DNA from 2 places in the Paenibacillus sp. JNUCC31 genome. Region 2 is predicted to be linked to the other one. Evidence: riboswitches for the same ligand, from Rfam matches in the RefSeq annotation. Region 2 holds a riboswitch; the other holds the start of a gene.
The links. Region 2 has a riboswitch for FMN ahead of JNUCC31_RS32080 (DMT family transporter). Riboswitches for the same ligand answer to the same signal wherever they lie in the genome.

Region 1 (12,261 bases), 960 kb from region 2:
TATTTTCCAGATCCAATTCCACAGGCTGCACATCCAGCTTTTCAAAGAGCAACTGTGTCTCTTCCTCCAGATTCTCGGAATCTTCAAACAAGCCCGGCTCAGGCAGATCTTTGAGTGAAGCCAAACCGAAGTAATCCAGGAATGATTTGGTTGTTCCATATAGAATTGGGCGTCCAATCGCCTCAGCGCGTCCCACTTCCTGAATCAAATCCTTGTTCACAAGCGTGTGGATGGCGCGTTCAGACTTTACTCCACGGATCTCCTCAATCTCTACCCGCGTGATCGGTTGACGATACGCTACAATCGCAAGTGTCTCTAGTGCGGCCTGGGATAGGGAGGTACGTGCAGGTGAGTATGCCAACTTCTCAAAATACGTCGCATGCTCCGGCAAGGTACCCAACTGCACAACCCCTGCAATTTTAAGAATTTGCACGCCTCTCCCCTGGTTGGCAAATTCGGCGATCATTTCCTCAATCGCGTCGGACACCAACTCCACCCGCTGATCTACGATTTCGGCAATTTGTTTGATGCTCAGACCTTCTTCTCCGGACAAAAACAACAGGCCTTCAATAATCGATTTCAATTTCGGAAAATCCATGATTCTTTGTTTCCCCTCTCCACTCCATAACAATATCCTCAAACATCCGCTCCTGGTAACAGACAATCTGCTTCATCTTCATCAGCTCCAGCACCGCCAGAAATGTGACAACAATTTCATGCCGATAGATCTGGTTATCCAACAGTTTTGAAAATAACAGTCTGCCTCCTGGCCCCATGCTTTCCAAAGCGCCGATGACATCACGGATGCGATCCTTAACCGATATTTCATCCCGGTGGATCCGGGTAACGGTTGTCCGCTTCTCCGCCTTACGCAGCGCCTTCTGAAATGCAGCAATCAGATCCGAGGTATGCAACCCTTCCACCGGATTAGATTGTGCTTCTACGGGCATATACGGTCGCAAATCCTCGGGCTCTTTGGAAAAAATAAGGCTGCGTTCCCACTCCCGCTCATGTAAATGACGCGCAATTCCCTTGTATTTGCGATATTCAATCAGACGTGCAATCAGCTCAGCACGTGGGTCATAATCTTCTTCTTCCATATAAGCATAATCCTCAAAGTCCTCGATTACCGGTGGCTTGGGTAGTAAAAGTTTGCTCTTGATCGACAGAAGTGTTGCCGCCATTACCAGAAATTCACTCGTAATATCCAGCTCCAATTCCTGCATCGAATGCAGATACGCCATATATTGATCGGTAATATCGCTGATGGGAATATCCTGGATATGAATCTCTGCTTTATCGATCAAATGAAGCAGCAGATCCAAAGGCCCTTCAAAAGTCTCCAGTTTGTATGTCACTACCGTCACTAGACGAATCCTCCCGCCAGAAAAATAAAAACCCCCGCTAAGCCGCCGAATCCGGTCTCCCGTTTTCGTCTGCGCAGAGCAGGGCACTATATTAAATAAGCACTATTTTAGCTGTTTCGTCAAGTTTGCCATTTCGATAGCGGCAGTAGCTGCATCCCAACCTTTATTTCCTGCCTTTGTCCCAGCACGCTCAATGGCCTGTTCAATATTCTCTGTCGTAACCAGACCAAAGATGGTAGGCACGCCTGTTTTCAGGTTAATTGCGGCTACACCCTTAGCCATCTCATTGCACACATAATCATAATGTGTCGTTGAACCACGAATAACCGTACCGAGCGTAATGACCGCATCGTATTTTCCACTTTCGGCCATTTTTTGTGCAATCAACGGGATTTCAAAGGCACCTGGAACCCAGGCTACATCCACTTCATCATCTTGTACACCGTGACGTTTGAACGCATCCAATGCTCCACTGAGCAGCTTGCTTGTAATGAATTCGTTAAACCGACCCACGACAACTCCATATTTTAATCCTTCCGAAACCAAATGTCCTTCAAAAAAGTGTGGCATTCATGTCATCTCCCTAATTGTATTATATGATGTACGTAGCTGATCTTCGGCAAAAAATATTTCACCTTATTTTACTTCAGAACAGCCACTCAGTTTTTTTCTTCATTCTGCTCGATATCGTCGAATTTCAACATATGGCCAAGCTTCGCCTGCTTCGTATGCAAGTAGACCGTATTATCCTCGTTCTCTTGCATCTGAATCGGTACTCGTTCTACCACTTCCAGCCCGTAGCCTTCAAGCCCTTTAATTTTGCGCGGGTTGTTGGTTAATAACCGGATTTGGCGAACGCCAAGATCCTTGAGGATTTGGGCACCAATGCCGTAATCACGAAGATCAGCAGCAAATCCAAGCTTCAGATTGGCATCTACGGTGTCCAGACCTTCTTCTTGCAACTTGTAGGCTTTGAGTTTGTTGATCAATCCAATGCCACGGCCCTCCTGTCTCATGTAGAGCAGAACGCCATTACCTTCTTCATGGATCTGTTTGAGGGCTGCATCGAACTGCGGACCACAGTCACAACGATGAGAATGGAATACATCCCCTGTCAGACATTCAGAGTGCACGCGGACCAACACAGGCTTCGAACCGTCAATCTCTCCTTTAACCAAAGCTACGTGCTCTTTGTTATCCACCGCATTGGTATAGGCTACCGCTTGGAATTCGCCAATATCCGTAGGCATACGCACAGCGACTTCGCGTTGAACGAGCTTTTCCTTTTCATTCCGGTAACGAATCATGTCCTGAATACTTATGAGCTTCAGATCATGTTTACGGGCAATCTCCTGAAGATCTGGAAGTCTGGCCATCGTACCATCTTCCTTAATCACTTCACAGATGACACCGGCCGGGTATGAGCCGCACATAATAGCGAGATCCACAGCTGCTTCCGTGTGTCCGGCACGCCGCAGGACACCCCCGTCTTTCGCGATAAGCGGGAACGTATGCCCCGGCTTGCGGAAATCTCCACTTTTCGCTTCTGGATCGATCAAGCCCTTCACTGTTATGGAACGTTCATGTGCCGAGATGCCAGTTGTCGTATCTTTATGATCTACCGAAACGGTGAATGCCGTTCCATGAAAGTCCGTATTTTGTTGAACCATTGGTTTCAAATTAAGTTCGTCCGCACGCTGCTGCGTGATGGGAACACATACCAAACCTCTGCCTTCGGTAATCATAAAATTGATTACTTCCGGTGTAGCCTTCTCGGCCAATGCGATAAAATCGCCTTCATTCTCCCGGTCCTCATCATCTACCACAATGACAGGTTTCCCCCGCATTAAATCATAGATCGCTTCTTCTATAGGGTTCAGAATGGATTGTTCTCCTGACATAAGTCCCCCTCCAGTTTCCATTTCAAATTATATTTGTATTCAAACAATTAGTTAAGCAAATCCGTGATTAGCTAGGAAATCCTCACTGATACTTTTCGGCTTGCCTGCACCAGTCTCCTGATGTCCCTTACCGTAGTGCAGCAGATGATCCACATATTTGCCCAAAATATCACATTCAATATTGATGGTATCACCCGTCTTTTTGACATTTAATACCGTTTCACCAATGGTATGTGGAATAATGGACACAGTGAATGCAGTCTGTGAAGTATGCACAACTGTTAGACTAATTCCATCCAGGGTTACGGACCCTTTGGGTATCAGATATTTAAACAATTGCGTATCATCAGGTTTGATCTCGAAAACAATCGCATTCTGGTCACGTGTAATGCTGCCAATAACGCCAGTGCCATCTACATGACCCTGAACGATATGTCCGCCAAAACGTCCACCAGACAGCATGGCTCGCTCCAAATTGACTTTGTTGCCGGATTGCAATTGACTAAGATTGGTATGGCGGTATGTCTCGGGCATTACATCAGCTGTAAACCCACCGGCCTCCAGGGTTGTTGCAGTTAAGCATACCCCGTTTACAGAAACACTATCGCCAATCTTCAAGTCATTCATGATGGCGGAAGCTCCGATATTCAGGACCATCGCTTCGCCTTTCCGACCTATGCGCCGGATCTGACCGACTTCTTCCACCAAACCGGTAAACATGCTGCCGCCTCCTTTATTTATTTCGTTAACATAAATGTATTTATTCTGGCCAAACCGGAATTCCGCCAATGCTGATATTATCTCCAACTTGCTCAATTTCCAGCTGATGCAGTTGAATGGCCTGACTCATGCGCTCCACACCCTCGAAGCGGAAACTGCCTGGTGTATCGTATCCTCCGACAATTTTCGGAGCAATGAACATAAGCAGTCGGTCTACCAACCGAGCTTCCAACATAGCCCCATTCAGTGTGCCTCCGCCTTCAAGCAGGATTGAACCAATCTCACGTTCACCGAGCTTGCTGAGTGCATTCAGCAAATCTACACGCGGTCCAGGTCCACAACGAATAATCTCCACACCGTATGCTTCCAAACGCTCAGCTGCTTCAGTGCTTGCTTCATCCGTTGTAAGCACCCAAGTTGGTACTAGGCCATCCTTAACCATTTTGGAGCCTACAGGCAGACGCAGCTTGGAATCCACAACGATCCGCACCGGGCTGATCCCTTCCACCTGCAGACGAGTGGTCAGCTCCGGATTGTCAGCAATTACAGTTTCCACACCAACCATAATTCCTTGATGACGATGACGTAGAGCATGCACAATCTCGCGTGCCGGCTCGTTAGAGATCCATTTGCTGTCACCGCTACGAGTAGCGATTTTGCCATCAAGAGTAGTAGCCGTCTTTAAAGTTACAAAGGGAAGACCTGTTGTAATGTATTTAATGAATTTTTCATTCATCCGTCTGCCGCGCTCACGGAGGACACCCACTTCAACTTCAATCCCTTGTTGGCGCAGCATGCTGATGCCTCTGCCGGAAACTTGCGGATTCGGATCTTCACAGCATACAATGACACGTTTCACTTTCTCGTGAATGAGACGTTCGCTGCAAGGAGGGGTCTTACCATAGTGACTGCAAGGTTCGAGTGTAACATACACTGTACTGCCTTCAGCATCGCTGCCCGCCATATTCAGTGCATGTACCTCTGCATGGCCCGTCCCCCGTTTCAGGTGACTTCCCAGGCCTACGATACGCCCCTCTTTCACAACGACACAACCTACAACCGGATTAATTCCTGTCTGTCCTTGTGCCCGTTCTGCCATATCCAACGCCAGCGCCATATAAAATTCATCATTAATCATTTCCAATCCGTTCACCCCACGGTTAAAATCTGAGTTATTGTATTGACCTCCCTTCCAACAGAGAGGCATGTTCCATATCTATTAAAAAATCCCCGTCGAACAATCCGTTCGATGGGGATGATGAGAGACATGTGTCATCAGCAATACTATTGATACAGTACCAAAAACACTTCGCCCAAAAACTTCATTTCAGGCAAGTGAAAGCAGACACATACCTTAATGAACTTCATTTACAGGTAAAGAGCTTCTATGATGTGGCATATGTATGAAGATTTCCGAATGTAACCGGATTTCTCCCTGCACAGAAAATGAATTCGTCAAAAACTGTACAGCAACAATACTGCGGAATGCGGCCCGTTAGGACTGCACCCTCTCCTTCTCCCATCCAGACTATACTGTCGGTTCTGGAATTACACCAGATCAGCCATCTGCCACGGGCAGACGGGTCACGGACTTTGCACTTCGTGCTGGATTGACATCCTCACACGACTGCATCACCGCCGGTAGGGAATTACACCCTGCCCTGAAGGATTCGCTTTCGTTATTAATTGGATGTTAGCACTTTAATGTCAAAAAATCAATTATTTTTTGTTCCTTTTTGTCACATACTAACTTTTAATAAGCTAAGTGTAATAAAAAACCGTCTCGCCAAAGCGAAACGGTTTCCTTACAGAGATCCTGATTAAGCTTCTACAACTTCAACAGTCTCCATTTTGTCTTTACCTTCAAAAGCATCTACGAACTCCATACCTTTGGTTACTTTACCAAATACAGTATGTTGACCATCCAAATGTGGTTGCGGTTGGTAGCAGATGTAGAACTGGCTTCCGCCTGTGTTACGGCCTGCATGTGCCATAGCCAATGTTCCGCGCTCATGTTTGTTCGGGTTGATCTCACAGTTGATTGTATAGCCAGGGCCACCTGCACCGGTACCGTTAGGGCATCCGCCCTGAGCAACGAAGCCCGGAATAACACGGTGGAATGTAAGACCATTGTAGAAACCGGAGTTAGCCAGTTTCTCAAAGTTTGCTACTGTGTTTGGCGCTTCTTGATCGAACAGATCGATCAGAACTTCTCCGCCGTTTGCCATTTTGATTTTCGCTTGTTTCGCCATATGTAAATGACTCCTTTCGTATTGACCATCGTTAATGGTGCCAGAACGCATTGACCCTGGGTCAAGCTTTATAGCACTTTTCTTAGTGTACACCGAAAATGGATGGATCGCAAAATAATCAGCAAGATTTTTTAAAAAATCCAGCCTTATAGATGCAAAGAAGACAAAAAAGGAGCACTCCTTTTTTGTCTTCTTTATTAACAATTCAGCATCGTTCTCGAATTAACGAGTTACAGGCTGCTTAGCAATACGCTCAGGAACGAGGTCATTCTGGATAATGTCCTGATACGTCTCACGGCGTACCACAACATCCCCTTGACCGTCTTTGACAAATACTACTGCCGGACGACGAATCCGGTTGTAGTTACTTGCCATGGAGTAATTGTACGCGCCTGTGCATGCTACTGCGAGCAGATCGCCGCTTTGTACTTTGGGCAGTTCCAGATCCCAGATCAGCATATCGCCGCTCTCACAGCATTTACCAGCAACCGATACCGTTTCCTGAGCAGCCTCATTCGCACGATTGGCAAGTACTGCTTCATATTTGGACTCATACAGTGCCGGACGCGGATTATCTGTCATCCCGCCATCAACAGCCACGTATTTACGAACCCCTGGAATGTCTTTGCTTGTTCCAACGGTGTAGAGTGTTGTTCCCGCTTCACCCACGATGCTGCGGCCTGGTTCAACCCAGATCTCAGGTACGGCATAGCCGATTTGGGCAAAATGATTTTTAACCGCATCGGTGATGGCTTTTACGTATTGTGAAACTTCAAGCGGGGTATCTCCATCAATATAGCGAATGCCAAAGCCGCCGCCCAGGTTAACCACTTTGAAAGCAACGTTAAGACGCTCATGAACATCAGCTGCAAACTCTGCAACACGCTGAATGGCCATTTGGAAGCCTTCAACTTCAAAGATTTGCGATCCGATGTGTGAATGCACACCGAGTAAAACTAAGTTCGACTGCTTGGAAGCAAGTTCAATCGCTTCGAATGCAGTTCCGTTCCCGATATCGAATCCAAATTTCGAATCGGTTTGTCCTGTGGAGATATATTCATGCGTATGCGCTTCAACACCAGGCGTCACACGAAGCAAAATGTTTACTTTACGATTTTTGTCTGCCGCTACGGCTTGCAGCAGGTGCAGTTCATTAAAGTTATCCACAACAAAGCAGCCAATCTCAGCATCAAGCGCCATTTCAATTTCTTCCAGTGTTTTGTTGTTGCCGTGGAAGTGAATACGCTCTGCCGGGAAGCCAGCTTGCAGTGCAGTGAATAATTCACCATCGGATACAACATCCAATGAAAGTCCTTCTTCCGCAGCAAGAGCACACATGGCCATTACGCAGAATGCTTTACTTGCATAAGCAACTTGAAAGCCCAGTCCGGAAGCACGGAATGCTTCCATGTACTCTCTGCAGCGCTCGCGAACCAGTTGCTCGTCCACAACGTAGAGTGGAGTTCCGAATTGTTCTTTCATATCCGTTGTATCCACGCCACCAATTTCCAAATGTCCTTGCGCATTTATTTTACTTGTACCATGTAAATACATATTCTGCATTCCTCACTTTTTATATACTGGAACAGCTGTTATTCCAATGATTTTACACCAGTATATCAAATTAGTGAATGAGAAGAATGGATTTTTCAACTGATCATTTGTGTTTTTTACTTTTTCGCAATTCTCCGTCAGGGTCATCGTCCATTTTGGTATTGTCACGCGTCTTGTTGATTGATGGACGTTTTTTATTTTCCAACAAAGGCAAACGAAACAAAAAGTTGCCCAATGCCTTTGCATTAAACGGTATGAATGGCCAGAGATAAGAAGAGTTGTACGAGCGATGCAACGTAAGGGCCACTATAATGAACGTGGTTCCAACAACGAATCCAGGAACCTTGAATATCGCTACTGCCACTAGCAAAAACAACCTGACTAGCCGATTCGCCAAACCAAGCTCATAACTGGGAGTTGCAAACATGCCAATCGCAGCTATAGCCATGTAAAGTACAACTTCATTCACAAAATAACCTGTTTTCACAGCGATATCACCGACCAGAATGGCGGCAATCAAGCCCATGGCCGAAGCGAGTGGTGTGGGGGTATGAACAGCCGCCATCCGCAATAAATCGACCCCGAACTCAATGAGCAGGAACTGTAGAATCAGCGGAAGCTTGGCATTCTCATGAGGACCGATGAACTCCATTCCAGCCGGCTTGATCCCCGGATCAATCACCATCAATAACCACAAAGGTAACAAGAAAAGCGAAATCAAAATGCCCCCAAAACGTACCCAGCGCAGATAGGTTCCCATAAAGGCGGTCTGTCTGTTCTCTTCTGCATGTTCACACAGGTCAAAAAAAGTCGTGGGCAGAATCATCACACTGGGTGAAGTATCTACAAAGATAACAACTCGCCCTTCAATCAGATGAGAAGCCGTCACATCCGGCCGTTCCGAATAACGAACCAACGGATATGGGTGCCAGCCCTTGTTAATGATCGCTTCTTCAAGTTGCTTATCAGCAGCAGGAATGCCGTCGATATTCACTCGTTTAATTTTCTCGCGAACCGAATCCACCTGAACCTTATCCACGATATCATCTATATAGACGACGCAGACATCCGTTTGAGATCTCCGACCGACCTGCATAATTTCGAATTTTAATCCAGGGTCTCGTATTCTGCGACGTACTAGCGCAACGTTCGTCAGGAGTGTCTCGGTAAAACCGTCTCTAGAGCCGCGCACCACTCGTTCCAGCGAAGGTTCCTCCGGTGAACGCACTGGATAACTGCGCGTATCCATAATAATAACGGAACGATCCCCTTCAACAAACAAAGCGCTCATACCCGTGAGAACCTTGTTAATTACAGCACTCATTTTTTCTACTCGCTCAACCTGTATATGAGGGATGTAACAATCAAAATATGACTTTAGTGCATGTCCTGATACCTGGTCTGGTGTAAGATAGGTTAACCGTTTTAACACTTCAAGCAGAATCTCATCTTTCGCAAAACCAGTTAATAACAGCAATCCCACATGCTTTCCGCCCATAACCATTTCTCTCATATTGACATCGAAGGATTCACCAAGACCCAATACTTGCTGCAGCGTATATTTGTTTTCACTCATGCTCGGGGAGATATCATCGTTTCCCTGCCAATATTCTACCGATTCCTCAATACTGTCCGACATTTCATTTTGTTTCTTTTTTTCGTATGCCTTCTTCTCTTCCTCCTTCTGGGTTTCATAATCAGATTTGTTCACCATCTCTTCCGACATTGATTCGTCGGAGTTACGCCCGTCGTTGTCCGGTCTTACATCCATTTCCCAGCCTCCTTTGGCCAACACGATTTAACGCTGATATACAAAAAAGTCAAATAGCGAACCAGTCATTTTCCCCAAAATCATGGCGAGCAATAGTCCGAATAAATAAGATTTCATGCCCAAACGTTTCGCGAGTACAGGCAGCACATTCAATACCTCTGTGAGTGCGGCAGCGAGCAGACCGATGAACACACCGCAAAACAATCCAATGATCGGGCTGAGCAGCAACACGCCATGCACTTTCCAATGCCAGAAATCCGCAACGGTACCGATCAGCGAACCGCCAATCAATGCCCCTTCATACCAATGGGTTTTATCATAGGAACGTGTTAGCTGCGCCAATCTGGGAATCATATCGAGCACGAGAATAAGCGCAATCACACCGCTTCCTACGGCGACTCCCCCCGCAACACCCAGCACGATACTGATCGCTCCATTAAGAACGCTCATCCGCATTCATCTCCCTGCGTTCCTCTTCATGCATACGTTCGGTTTCTTCAATCACTACATATTTGTCTACATTTTGCTGGTATAGGAACATTTCCACTTCCAAAGGGGTAGGTTCTTCATTCCATTTTTTCTTGAATAAATGATTGAAAAACACAGCCATACCAAATCCAATCCCAATGGAATAGGCCACTTGGAACAAATAGGGATGCTCATCACGGCGTCCTGTAATCATTTCGACGATTCGAATCTGTACTTCCTGCATGTTTACGTCTGCATGAAAATTCATAATGGTCAGGGCTGATCCGAAAAATAGCAGCAACCATACCAGAATGAACAATGATATGGATGCCTTGCCAGTTCCCGCAATCACCTCAACAAGTGTATGTCCCGATCCGATTAATTCAACAGTGACACCAGGCAAAGCCATACGGATCTGGGGAATAATCTGTAGTATGTCAATGAGGATCAGATTTCCGTCCTCCGGTCCGGGGCGCAGCAGTTCAAGCTCAAGCAGCCTCCCTTCCTGTTCCTCTGGAGAGGTTAGCAGATGAGCCACATCCCCAAGCTTGACGCCCCGCCCCCTCTGGATGCGAATACGACTGCGCAAGCGAACGTAGACCGTTGGAGTGGGTGTCATGGACATCCGAAACACTCCTTTACTGCGTAATTTAGGTTAGTATTTGAAGAATGTGCAAATTTATTACATTCTGTTGGAAAAAGGTTGTATGAACCTTGCGGGCACTTCGGGATGGATCGGCCTCGGTCGCTGTTATCCCCAGATTTCTTTGAATCTCCTTTATCAAGGAGGAAATCCGGTGCTAAAGGCGAACGCTTCGCTCCTTAGTCCGATTCCATCCCTCCGCTGCACGGGTCTCCATTTTTCCCAAAGGTCTGCAATAACTATGCTGGGAGCGGTAGTAGGAGATAAAAAAAAGCCGCTATTATAGCGACTTAGCTGAAATTAGAGAGTCAGCTCGAAATCAAAACCGGTAATAGCTAGCAGGACGGATAACAATACCTTCTTTTTTATTTCATCGCTCAATACCCTCCTTATTCCTTAACTCCAATTCCTTTCTGAACTTTAACGGGGTGATTTTCATGATTTTGCGAAATTGGTTAATAAAATAACTTGTGCTATTAAAACCAACTTCATAAGCAATCTCGGTAATGCTGCGTTCTTGGATCTGTAACAGCTCCACACTCTTTCGAATGCGATAATCGATAACATACTGCAAAGGTGTTGTCTTCAACATTTGTTTGAAATAACGGCATGTTTCCGAGCGGCTTAACTGACCTGCCCTTGCAATGTCCTCCAGTTTGATGGGATCGGCAAAGTGCATGTGAACCCATTCGACCATGTCCTTCATTCGCCTGCTTTTGGTGATTTCTGAAGGATCATATTCCAGCACGTAGCCACTGGTAATCAGATGTTTCCACATCGTCAAGAGGTGTGAAGCCACATTTATTTCGTACAACGGGAGCTGCTCATCCAGATCCTTTTTAACATGACGGATGGCGTTCAGAACATGAGCGCCCCAAGGTAGTTCCCCTTTGATCAGAAGATAAGGTAAATTAGTGGCTGAGATGTAGGGATGAACATACTTCACATATAACTCGGAAGGTACGACAAAATGGGGTGACAGGTTCAAACAGAGATAAATACAATTATCATTCTTACCATGATCTTCTGCCATATGCATGGAACCACTGTTGATAAACAACCCATCACCTTGTGACACAACGATCTTTTGATCATTCACATGAAAAAGAGCTTTACCCTGGACAATCAAAACAAATTGCAATTCATCATGCCAATGCAAAGGGATGTGACCATGAACATGCCGTACAATTGTGGTTTCGTAACAAGCTACAGGCAAAGTAACCGTACGATGATCCGTCAGTTCCTTCCGGTTCTGATCCATTTTAAATTCTGACTTAATCATATTTTATCATCTCAATATAGTTATATTTATCTGTGCGATATTGATATTATTATAGCTTGTTTCACCTTAATATATCATTATTCTTATATTTAAGGCGGGGGAACTATCCATGATAATACCTATTCAAAATTCTAGAAAATCAGGCATATTCTTCGTTCTTACAGGAGCAATATGCTGGGGCATTGGTGGAACGGTTTCACAGAAGCTGTTTCAACAATACGGAATCGAAGTCAACTGGTTTGTAACGGTACGACTGCTGATTGCCGGCATACTGCTTCTTGGCGTGCAATCCTTTACACCGAG
Region 2 (12,261 bases):
TGTCGTTATATTCAGTTCTGCATTTCGAATCGAATCATAACCCAGATAAGCCAAAAAACCAGCACCTGCAAGCCATAATGGAATCTGGATATAAGGGAGCGATAACAGGGAGGCAAACCCGAAATACATTGCAAGAATTAAACTCATATCTATGGTCATTCCACCAAGACCGACAGCCCAACCATGACGGAATCCGTTTCTCAATCCCTGTTTGGTCATTTCAACGGTGATCGCTCCGACAGGCATAGCGATGGCAAGACCGATTAGTATGAATTTTAGATAGATTTCCATAGTCATTTCCCTTTCATTTGAGATGAGATTCTGCATAATCTAGGGGGTTGTCCACTATAAGTCACGGCTTGTACATCAAAGCAAGGATTTACCGATCTCAGGTTGATTGAGGTAAACAAAACTAAATCCCAGGTTTATGTATTTCTCCGACCTTGAAGTTGAGTGCGCTCCTCCCATAAACTGATGGTATACAGCTTATTCGGAGGAGAGCCCTTTTAGAATGCGGCTTTGTACTAACCCTTAATTTTATCCAGCGGAAGTGAACGCAGAAACGGACAAGCAGAGAGAGAGGTATCATCATCTCGCAAAAAATACTGTTTATACTCCAGATTTCCCTGAGCTCCATATGGTTTGAGTTCAGGATGGGCAGGGACGGTGTCGTACGCGGCTAATCGTTCACGAATTTTTGGTGCGATGGCTGCTGCTTTTTGAGGTTGTGCATTCCATATATCGAGCACCCAACGTGGTGTCATCGCCAACATGAAGTAAGGGAAATATCGACTCTGACGTGAAGTATGGGCAGGCGTACCGCAATAGACGAAATAACGTTCGTCACTGAAACAGAATTCCCACATGGGTTGCTCCGGATCTTCAGGAATACCTTCTGGCCAAGATTTGTCGTCCAAACTTCTCATCTGACTTAGTAAACTCCAGAATAGTTCTTCATATCGTCTGACATCGAGGATCTCTTGCTCCTTTTCGAAAAAGACAACCAATGATGAATATTGACCAAAGGAACGCGAAGATTGACCATATTCCTTAATGATATTCGATAATGTAAGGCCGGCGGATTCGCTTCCAGGGGAAGCAACAAAACCATATCGGAGGTGACCCAGAGCAAAGGCTTTTGTAGCCGGTATGCAGGGGAACCGGGCTTCTCGATTACTCATTTTGGTGGAAAATAAATGATATGCATCTCTCTTCCAGGCCTCAAGATGAACTTCTTCATTCTCCATTTCACAAGATGAAAACAACAACGACATGAGCAGTCCTCCTTTACCTATAGGATATAACCCAAGGGCAAAATGGTGACAGTCCACATGAGTTCCTTCAAAAAAGAAACATCAGCGCAAAAATTACATAAATTCATGCTAATCCTCCATTCTTAAGTTTATTGCTATTCTAGCTTCTACGATCTTCCTGATCATCATGCAATTTTTCTTTCAAAGCAGTAATTTTCGAGGTAATGCAGGGGTGAACGGTGCACCACTGGATGAAGTGGTCAAACTAAGTCTTTTCCTATAACAACAAAGTTAAACTAAAAAAGGAACCCTTTTTAATATAAAAGGATTCCTTTTTTAGTGTTTTCATGCAGCTATTGGGGGCGATGCTGATTCGAATAAGTTCCGAATGATTGGCCCGCAGAAATATTGGGGTTGTTGTTATATGGCTGTTCTAAGTAGGAAACTTGCTGTGTAGAGGTATTGACAATTTGTTGTGCAAGATTGGAGATTTGTTGCAGTTGCTGTATGGCTGTCTGGTGTCCTTGCAGAGCTGTTTGGATGATATGCGCAGCTTGTTGCTCCCGTTGTGCCAACTGTTCGAGTTGTTGAGCGTTGCTCTGTTCTTGTCTCAGAAGTTGTTGATATTGCATTGAAGCCTGTTGTGTCTGTTGCGTGAGCTGTTGCGCAAGTTGAGTGATTTGTTGGGTCTGTGAGAATTGATTCATGTGTAATAAACCTCCTGTATGTGTTGGATTTACCTGTTGTAGTATGCAATGAGCTCAATATAAATATTCAAACATCCAATTTCCATGAAATCTGCTATGCTCTACAAGCTGCATCTTCAAGTCAGGACAAATGGATGAACATGTTTAACTCTGAATTGGGAAGGCTACCTAAAGAAGCCTAAAATGATACAGAAGAGGAATGACAACATGAGCAAAGCATCAACACGTTCAACAGAAGAAAAGAAACTGAAATGGTGGCAATTAAGTCTGCTGGGTGTGGCGGGCACGATTGGCACCGGATATTTCCTGGGTTCCAGCCTGGCCATCTCTATTGGAGGACCGGCTGTATTGCTAGCCTATGTCTTTGCTGCTTTAGGTACATATGTAGTTTTTGATGCTTTGGCGAGAATGACTTCTGATCACCCGGAACAGGGGTCCTTTCGTTCCTATGCGAAGAAAGCGTTTGGAAGTTGGGCTGGGTTTGCCAGCGGTTGGATGTACTGGTTCTCGGAGCTACTCATTATGGGAAGTCAGCTAACGGCTTTGTCCATCTTTTCTCGCTTTTGGTTCCCATCGGTTCCACTATGGATCTTTGCTGCGGGATTCGGTATTTTAGGGCTGTGCATTGTGTTCTTTGGTAACAAAGGATTTGACCGGGTTGAGAATGTGCTGGCCATTATTAAAATCGCAGCAATCATCATGTTTTTGGTTATTGCTGTCGCACTTCTGGCAGGGTGGATTGGGGGAACGAAGTACGAGCATAAAGTACCAATGGACATGGAGACTATTTTTCCAAAGGGTGGAATCGGCCTGTGGTCTGCATTTCTTTTTGCGTTCTATGCCTATGGAGGGATTGAAGTGCTTGGAATTATGTCCTACCGGCTTCAAAAACCGGAGGATGCCCCGAAGGCCGGGAAAGTCATGCTCATTGCGCTATCAACAGTATATGTGGTGTCCATTGGACTCACGTTGGTCATGGTTCCGTTGAAGGCATTCAATCCCAAAGAGAGTCCATTTGTGCTGGCCCTAAGTAGTGATCATTTGGCGTTTGTTCCACATTTGTTCAATGGTGTACTGATTGTGGCTGGATTTTCGACGATGACGGCTTCTCTCTACGCCGTAACCTCGATGATCATTACCCTGGCACAGGAGAGAGACGCTCCGCAGTTATTCTCTCGAAAATGGAAGAAGAAGTATCCGTTAAGTGCCCTCTCCCTCATTGGTTGTGGGTTAATTGGTACCATTATTATGTCTCTATTACTCCCAGGAAAAGTATATGAATACATTACGACTGCAGCAGGTCTGATGCTTCTGTATAACTGGTCGTTTATTTTGCTATCCTCCGGCAGACTGCTGAAATCAGGAAAGTTCGATTACGTCAAGCGATGGATCGGATTATTGCTAATCGCAACTGCGATAACGGGGACGCTTTTTCATACACTCAGCAGACCAGGATTCTATATAAGCTTACTGCTTGTCTCTCTGATTGCCATTAGTGATGTCATTGTACAGCGTACTCGCAAGAAAAAGTCCACGACTAAAACATCCAACACCCTAACGGAAGAAGAGGACGAAGATGAACACGTCGCAAAGGATCTGTCGGGTTATCACAGCACAGGTATTCGGTTACGCAAAAAAAAGCAAACTTAAATAAAGAAAAGAAATTGGAGCCAAAAATGACTGCACCGCTATAAATCAACAATTGGTTCATAGGAGAATCATTCACAGCCTTAGCCAGAACAGAACCGTAAATTCCAGAACATGAACAAAATTCTTTAAAGTGCATTTATAGGACACATAGGAAGCGGTTACAAAAAGCAGTGTGAAGATTCCTAAAAGGAAATGAAGGCCATATGCTGGTCATAAAGAGTCCCGCATGAGTATTATTCACATAGTATTGAATCAAAAAAACGACTCATTCAGACACTGAGTCGTTTTTTGATAACCAATGTAGTTGTCACATCTCATCCAGCAATTTCAAGCCGTATCTGACTTCTCCAAAAATAGGCTATTGAACTATTTATCGCTCGATTTCCCATCCAGATCATGGTGAAGTTCTGTGGCAGGGATAACAGGTTCATGAATCTGTCCCTTTGGGACAGGATTGGAGATGTATACATAGTCCCCGGTTCCATCAGGAGCACTTCCTGTCGCCCATAGCCCTTCACTGGATTCAGTTCCCTCGGACAAATTCCAGAACTCATATGCCTGTGGCTGAGATTCTTGTTCTGCCTCAGGAGGGAAGGAAGCAGGAACAACGACTCCGTTCTTTTCCTCCAGTTCCTGAATGGCTGCCATCCATTGATACTGATGATAGCGGTCGCGTGCCAGCATTTTACGGAAAGTTGCCCGAACGCCCTCATCGGTTGTCATATGGTACAGCCTTGCTACCTGAAGGCGGCCCTGACTTTCGGCATGAAGGTTAGAGCGCATGTCTGCAAGCAAATTACCGCTTGCCACGATATAGGCTCCATTCCACGGAACACCGTTTGAGTTGGTAGGTAAACAACCAAGACCACTGACCAGCAGATGTTGCGGATTAATACCACCCATAATGGCAGCTGTCACAGGATCTTCAGCAGCTTTTTGCTGTTCGGCAGGTGTTGCACCATCGAGTAACTGGCTAATTAATGAGCAGAGCATCTCGACATGTCCAATTTCTTCGGTGCCAATATCCATGAGCATATCCTTATATTTTTCCTCACCTCGACAATTGAATCCTTGAAAAAGGTACTGCATCATGACTGTCATTTCGCCAAATTGTCCTCCCAACACTTCTTGAACCTGACGTGCAAACATGGGATCAGGACGATCTACTTTGACTTCAAATTGCAACTCTTTCTGATGTCGAAACATGTGAACCCCTCCATATGAATATCTATTAAATTCAAAATAAATTCAAAATTAATTAACCTGATCATAGGAAATTAAACAGAAGAATAAACAAAAAAGACCAAGAAGAAGAATCGACGATTCTTCTTCTTGGTCTCATAAATTCACTACAAAATGAGTTAGGTCACCAGACTTTAGTTACTCCGAATCCGGTCTTTTAACTTGAAGCGGTGGGGGAATAAGCCAGCCTTTTTCTTTGGTCAATTGAAGAATTCGAACCCCTAAAGCCGTTTTGGTTGCATGATATTTGGCGAACAGAGCACCGATATCTTCTCTGATTGATTGACCCATCGTTTGGCTTGCAGCAACCAGACCCAACGATGTATCTGCTGCCACTATTGCAGCAATCTCTGGATCCGTGAATCTTGCGCCTGCCGGAATATCTTCCAACTTAACAGGAGGTCTTTCCGGAAGCGTTGGAGCGGGAGCGATGCCATTCTCGGTTAATAGCGCATCGCATTCTTTAATTTCGAGTTTGGCCTGGTCGATCAGGTCATCCAGAATTTTTTTCAAGTCTTTGTCTCCAGCATGGTTCGTGAAGGCTTGGTAGCAAGATACAGCGCCTTTGGCTACCATGGAACATTGCCACACACTATAGATTTCTCCATAATGCATAGGCTCATTTTTGGGATTGCCGCTTAGAATACCCATGATTGATTTTCCTCCATTAGGTTGATTTTTCACCGACTTATGATCTCCTATATGCCAAGATCTTATACGTAGGAAAGAAAGGGTAGGGTATCTTAATCTTAAAATTAACGTCATAATTATTATGTAAACCATTACTGAGATCTATTCCTTTTACGATTTAAAATTAAACAAGCCAGCAGTACAGGTCTGCTGGCGAGATCGTGGCGTATTGAGTATTTATGCTGGAAACAACGGATTTCCGTTCATCCCGATCCAGAGTTCTGAGGCTTCAAGCTGGCCAGCCAGATGGAGCAGCCAATCTTCACGTCCTTTGGTCGCCATCACTTGAACCCCCATGGGCAAGCCTTCTGCAGTTGTATGAAGTGGTACACTCATAGCAGGTTGTCCTGTGAGATTGGCGAGTTGAGTGAACGGTGTATACGTGAGACTGGGCTCAAACATCTCGTATATTAATTGCTGCTGCTCGTTATTGTTCAATTCGCTGATGCGCATCAGGTTCTGAATCTGTTCGTCATGAGGCGTCAATTCTCCGACCTCGGGCGCAGGAAAAGCATTGACGGGGGTCACAAAGAAATCATAGCGCTCAAACAATGTAGACATCTGAGCTGCAGCAACATCCCATTCGGCGAGACTGTGTACGAATTCCGCAGCAGATACTTTTTTGCCGGCTTCAGCCAGAACCCAGGATTCAATCTCCATGTCATCCGATGTTAGCACTCTGCCCATGGATCGCTCCATGGAAGAAATCATCGCAGCCATTTCGCCGCTATTCATCATGTAATAGTTCTCCATCAGCTTGACTCCATTGACCGGACTAAGCATTTCTTCAACGTGATGACCTTGTTCTTCCAGCCAGCGAATAAGCTTGTAGACGGCTTCTTTGGCTTCTTCACTAACAGGTGTGTCTACGGGTGAATCTGTCGTATATGCAATCTTCAGTTTACGTTGATGTGGATAATTCATATCAGCAAGGTAGCTCCCTGGGAAAAGAGGAGTATGAAACGCTGCCTCAGCCTGAATGACTTGCAGCGTATCAAGCAGCGCAGCACTGTCCCGAACAGAACGGGATAGGGCGAAGTCAATAGATGCCCCCTGCCATTGACGGCCAACACCGGGGCCCACGGGTGTGCGCCCACGGGTGGGCTTTAGTCCAAACAACCCGCTGAAGGAAGCGGGAATGCGGATTGAACCGCCGCCGTCACTGGCCCCGGCTAGAGGAACAATGCCTGAAGCTACAGCGGCAGCGGCACCCCCGCTTGAACCGCCGGGTGTGTGATGGATATTCCAGGGATTCCGACTTGGGCCATGCAGGCGGGGTTCGGTAATATTTTTCAAGCCAAACTCCGGTGTATTGGTGTGCCCTATGATGATAAATCCTGCTTCACGGAGTCTAGTGACATAATTCGAATTGCGGATTGCGCGATGCTTGCTGAACAGTTGGGAGCCTGAAGTCAGGATTTCTCCCTCCAGGGATTGAGAAATATCTTTTAAGAGCAGGGGGACGCCGGCGAATGGTTGTTCCCCCGGACGAACAAGGCCTGCTTCCCGACGTGCTCGTGTCTCATATGTACGTACCACCGCATTAACCTGAGGATTTACTTCTTCCATGCGTACAAACGCCGCTTCCAGTAATTCAACGGGGGAAACCTCCCGGGATCGAATCAGTTCTGCCAAACCTACGGCATCGTAGGAAGTATATGAAAATGAAGACATGATGATCGTTCCTCTCTGAATATAATTCATCTATATTATCCATATCTCATCGTACCATTGCAGTTGATAAAAACATACAGAAAAAAAGAATCTGAGATTAGTTCATATACTCATATATCGAAAAGCACCGTTCATCCATTCGGACGACCAGTGCTTTTGTCTTTAGCTTTTACTATATTTACGTTCTATATATGATGCATTCAATCTGTACGAAGCTTTGGTGCAGCGTCAGCCGGAGTCGATGAGCGTTCCTGCTGTTTGGAGATGGCGAACAGCGCAACCCAGATGAGAATGAATCCAACCAACTGCTCCCAGGTAATCAATGTACGGAAAGCAATCCAGTTAACCAGCACCCCAGCCATCGGGAAGCTAAGTTCCGCGAGCGTGGCAACAGAGGCTTTGGTGGAAGAAAGCCCTTTGTAATATAACAGAAGACTCAGTAACCCTGGCAACAATGCCTGGCCCAGAATATTGAGTGCCACAGCTGCCTGTTCGCCTGTTCCGGAAGGGAAGGTCCATGCAGCGCCCTCGTTCCATGTCATAAAGATCAGCAGTGGCAAGGCTACGACAAATCGCAGGGAGGTGACCGTTTCATAACGGGTTTGTCCCAGCATCAACCTGCCCATAACAGTTGAACCTCCCCATAAGGCAGCAGCGCCCAGCGAGAGCAGACTGCCTGCATGAACCCAGTTGTCCCAGTTCCCAAGAGGAAGGGTGAATCCGAACGTCAGTAGATATGTTCCTGCAAGTGCAATGATAAACAGTCCGCCAAAGCGACGTGGTAATGTTTCCTTCAACAGCAGCTTTGCCAGAACAATCGCAAATAGCGGCTGCATCTTTTGCAACAATAAAACGGTGTTGGGATCATTATGTGTGAGCGCTAGTGTGAATAATACCGTGGCGAGCGCTGATCCACCCCAGGAGATAAAAATCACGGCAATCCAGTGGCGGGCACGCAGGTTTTTCAGATCGGCCCGAAACTTCCACAGCACGGGAATCGCCACCAGGCTGACAATGATATGTTCCACAAGCACAATCTGAGTGGAAGTCATCGTTTTGAGCAAAATAATGCGGAATAACGGATCTACACCCCAAAGGGCAGCGCCGAGAACAACCAGCCAAAATCCGGTATTACTTCGTTCCTTACGATAAATTGTTGATGCAGATTGGGTCTTTTCCATATTCAGGACTCCTTCGTCAGAACACGGAATCTTCAGTTGGCAAAATCGACAAAAGCCCCCGTTTTGGTATACACCAAATAAACGGGGGCTCAATCATGGACATGTCGTAAGGAAATAAGACTTCCCGTAAAGGCATGCCAATGTGTTGATCTTCTCTCATCCGGACTGTACCGTCGGCCTTGGAGTCACACCAAGTCAGTCGCTGAATATGCAAAGTCTGTTCAAACAGCGAGTCGCGGGCTGGTTCTATAAGAACATCACCGCCGGTCGGGAATTGCACCCTACCCCGAAGATCCTATTCAATTATATAGTGTATTGAACAAGCTGTAACATTAATAAGTTCATCTTATTCCTGTAAGCGCTAGCAGTTCAAGTGTTTTTTTAGAATATAATATTCCAACTTCCTTGTTGCCTACGCAGCAGTACAATCTGGCCAGCATGATAGGCATCGTGTAGGACCCAGCGGGCAAGTGCATGTGACCATTTTTCATCGGAGTTCATGTAAGGAGCTTCGAGATCGGATTCTTGTAATGTAGCAAGCTGATCACGGAGCTGCCCTGCTAATTGAGTTGTGTCTTGCATAAGTTTACTCCAGCCTTTGATATCGGAAGGGTCCCCGGGATCACCGAAGGTGGACTCATTGTTTTCGGCAGGTGTACCAGAGGGGGTTACACCCTGAATGCGATTCAACAAGCGTTGATTATAATAGTACATATGGTTAACCAACTGCCAGATACTTAATCCACCGGATGATGGAACCCAGGCTGCTTGTTCAGCAGTTAGTCCTTCGAGCGCCTTGGATAAAGGCACAATCCAATTACATTGATCCCAGGTGTCATCTTTCTGAATGAGCAATAGATCTTTTGCCGTTGTAGTCATTGATTTTCCTCCCTAAAATGAATTTCGTAGTAACTAGCTAAAGTACTTGAATGTGGTTACAATTAATATAACCCAAATTTGATTGGTTGTAACTATCTTTATTCATTTAAATGGTTACATTTTAGTGGAGGTACGTATGGATAGACTATGGACTGATTTTGTGAATAGTGATTATCATGACTGGCGTGGTGGGGATCGTTCGGAGGACAGGCTTGGCAAAAAAGAGTGGCAGCAACGTTTTCTGGAACAATGGAAAATGAGCGCATCTATACCCGCAACTCCTGAAGAAGAGAGTGTCATGAGAATTTTCAGAAATGAATTGCAGACGCTTGCGACTCGTTTATCTGCCGGAGAATCTTTAACAGACAAAGATCAAAAATGGCTTAACGGCAAGATGGCTGAAGGACAGGTGATCCGAAGACTGAACTCTGCAAATGAAGGACTCGAACTTTCGCTAATTCCTGTACAAGGTCATTGGCAGCAGGTCATGGCAGAGGTCGCTGCTGATTTTGCCATCACCGTGGTTGAAGGGGATGGGGGAAGAATTCGGATCTGCGATAATACGGATTGTCGCTGGATTTTCTATGATGATACGCGCAGTCGCACCCAGAAATATTGTGATGATAAGATGTGCGGCAATTTAATGAAAGTTAGAAGGTTTCGGGCGAAAAAGAAGGTGGCTCAGCAGAAGGAGTAAGATGATGTACCAGAAAGTAAGGTTTTTTGTTCGTTAAGCAAGGAGAACACTTGAATTGAGCCAGAAACATGCTGGAATGGAAATATTCAACTTCAGAAATTGAATATTTCCATTAGTTTCTATATAATGTATATGTACTTAAAATATTTCAGTTTGTTATTCAGGTAATAACCGTATTTCAAGCGTATATCCAACAAAAAAACAATGATTGGAGATGTGTCTTGTGAGGACAAGTTATCTACTGAAGAACGGTTGTGTACTGTCTATGGATTCGTCGGTGGGTCAGTATAAGAGGGCGGACGTTCTGATTGAGGATTCTCTTATTACTGCCATCCAGCCCGACCTGAATTGTACGAAAGCGGAAGTGATAGATGCATCAGAGATGATCATACTCCCTGGATTCGTCGACACTCACCGGCATATGTGGGAGTCGCTTGTCAAAACAGCGGGCACCAATTGGTCACTGCCGGTCTATCTGCAAAATCTCTACTATGGAGCGATGGGAAGCAAACTCCGGCCACAAGACAGCTATATCGCCAATTTGCTGGGTTCTTTGGAAGCGCTTAATGCTGGAGTGACCACGGTACTTGACTGGAGTATGCCGTATTCCCCAGAGCACACAGATGAACTGATTCGCGGACTTCAGGATGCGGGCATTCGATCGGTTTTCGCTCATGGCGTACCGGGGGAGACACCCTACTGGAACAGAGAAAGCCATCTAACCTACTCGAATGATGTGAGAAGGGTCAAGGAACAGTATTTCTCCTCACAGGATCAGTTACTTACGTTCGGTCTTGCCATTCGTGGTCCGGAGTTCAGCCATTGGGATACCACTGTGAAGGAAATTCAGCTGGCTCAGGAACTGGATGCGATATGTTCAATGCATGTTGGATTTGGCAGCTGGGGATCTGTAGATCGTTCGGTGAGTAAATTGTATGAGGCTGGTTTACTGAGCCCCGCTCTGAATATAGTCCACGGAAACACGATGGAAACGGATGAGTATAAAATGTTGGCCGATAGCGGTGCCTCACTGTCGGTCACACCGGAAGTGGAAATGATGATGGGGCATGGATATCCCGCAACGGGTTATTTTCTTGAACATGGGGGAACCCCAACGCTTGGAGTCGACGTTGTAACATCAACAGGCGGGGATATGTTCTCCCAGATGAAATTCGCACTTCAGGCAGAGCGTTCCAGAATGAATGAACAGCTCTTGCGAGAGGGTGAAATGCCGGGGGAGCTGAACTTGCAGTCCAGCCAGGTTCTGAGGTTTGCAACGTCAGCTGGGGCACAGGCTCTGGGGCTTGAGCGGAAGATTGGCTCACTTGCGCCCGGTAAAGAGGCAGATCTGATCATGATTCGTACCACCGATCTTAACTTGTTCCCGGTACATGATCCGGTTGGAGCCGTCGTTCAATTTGCCAATCCGTCGAATGTGGATACCGTATTTGTAGCCGGTCGGCCAGTGAAGCGTGCAGGCAAGCTGCTGCATGTCGATCTGAACGAGGTCCGTCGTAAAGCGTTGGAGAGCAAGGAATATCTACTATCCCAGTATCGGATGTCGGATGCGGAGCGAATTATATTTTCTTAAGTGTTAATGAAGCATGGTGAAAAGGATGGGACTCGTTTCTGTTTCATAGATTCATATCGTTTTAAAGGATGAAGGGCCGCATAAGGGTATGCGGCCCTTTAATATGCCCTTTTACCGAGGGATAAGACAAAATTAGCAAAGGACAGACAGCGAAAAAAGGGGAAAAGGTCCCTCATTTCAGGAAGTACATATAACAACGAAAATATGATATTTTAGTCCGGAAAAAGACCATTAAAAAACTGCGCATAATATAAATTATACGCAGTTTTGTTTTAAATCCATTTTTATATGGAGCCCTGTCCAACAGATCATGATATTTTTCGTCCGAAAAGTACAAAATAAAACAACATAAGAAATAAATTTAATCAAGCAACGCGACAACGTGTAGAAATTGATAGTTTTTTATAGGTGTTCGTTAAGATAGAACAAACGACTTTTTCATAGAACAGATGAACCGAATGATCCATTGAAGCAAAGCGTCAGACCGTTATCATTTTCATTACGAGAGGAAATTGGGTATGAACCAAAACCAGGAACGAACTTCAGTGTTCAGAAAAAAGCCGATTGATACGGGAGGCAGTGAAAGCAACATGCTGAAAAGAGTGCTGGGTCCACTTGACCTGATGACTCTCGGGGTAGGGGCAATCATCGGTACGGGGATCTTTGTCCTAACAGGCGTTGCTGCTGCCACATATGC

Region 1: it holds a riboswitch for FMN, as region 2 does, so the genes downstream of both, ribD (bifunctional diaminohydroxyphosphoribosylaminopyrimidine deaminase/5-amino-6-(5-phosphoribosylamino)uracil reductase RibD) here and JNUCC31_RS32080 (DMT family transporter) in region 2, are expected to answer to the same signal.

What each region holds. Positions count from the first base shown of each region.
Region 1 is NZ_CP062165.1:728,565-740,825, forward strand. Features, by position in the region: gene scpB (SMC-Scp complex subunit ScpB) at 1-598, opposite strand, end outside; gene JNUCC31_RS03065 (segregation and condensation protein A) at 567-1,367, opposite strand; gene ribH (6,7-dimethyl-8-ribityllumazine synthase) at 1,470-1,937, opposite strand; gene JNUCC31_RS03075 (bifunctional 3,4-dihydroxy-2-butanone-4-phosphate synthase/GTP cyclohydrolase II) at 2,027-3,268, opposite strand; gene ribE (riboflavin synthase) at 3,320-3,988, opposite strand; gene ribD (bifunctional diaminohydroxyphosphoribosylaminopyrimidine deaminase/5-amino-6-(5-phosphoribosylamino)uracil reductase RibD) at 4,029-5,132, opposite strand; FMN riboswitch at 5,496-5,661, opposite strand; gene JNUCC31_RS03090 (peptidylprolyl isomerase) at 5,809-6,240, opposite strand; gene lysA (diaminopimelate decarboxylase) at 6,463-7,794, opposite strand; gene JNUCC31_RS03100 (spore germination protein) at 7,898-9,565, opposite strand; gene JNUCC31_RS03105 (stage V sporulation protein AB) at 9,593-10,021, opposite strand; gene JNUCC31_RS03110 (stage V sporulation protein AA) at 10,002-10,658, opposite strand; gene JNUCC31_RS03115 (AraC family transcriptional regulator) at 11,047-11,958, opposite strand; gene JNUCC31_RS03120 (DMT family transporter) at 12,068-12,261, shown strand, end outside.
Region 2 is NZ_CP062165.1:7,322,094-7,334,354, forward strand. Features, by position in the region: gene JNUCC31_RS32045 (LysE family translocator) at 1-291, opposite strand, end outside; gene JNUCC31_RS32050 (YqcI/YcgG family protein) at 525-1,274, opposite strand; gene JNUCC31_RS32055 (AMP-dependent synthetase and ligase) at 1,607-1,960, opposite strand; gene JNUCC31_RS32060 (amino acid permease) at 2,168-3,610, shown strand; gene JNUCC31_RS32065 (manganese catalase) at 3,977-4,816, opposite strand; gene JNUCC31_RS32070 (DUF3231 family protein) at 4,991-5,503, opposite strand; gene JNUCC31_RS32075 (amidase) at 5,720-7,216, opposite strand; gene JNUCC31_RS32080 (DMT family transporter) at 7,417-8,397, opposite strand; FMN riboswitch at 8,542-8,695, opposite strand; gene JNUCC31_RS32085 (DinB family protein) at 8,779-9,276, opposite strand; gene JNUCC31_RS32090 (CGNR zinc finger domain-containing protein) at 9,413-9,973, shown strand; gene JNUCC31_RS32095 (amidohydrolase family protein) at 10,188-11,564, shown strand; gene bcaP (branched-chain amino acid transporter BcaP) at 12,083-12,261, shown strand, end outside.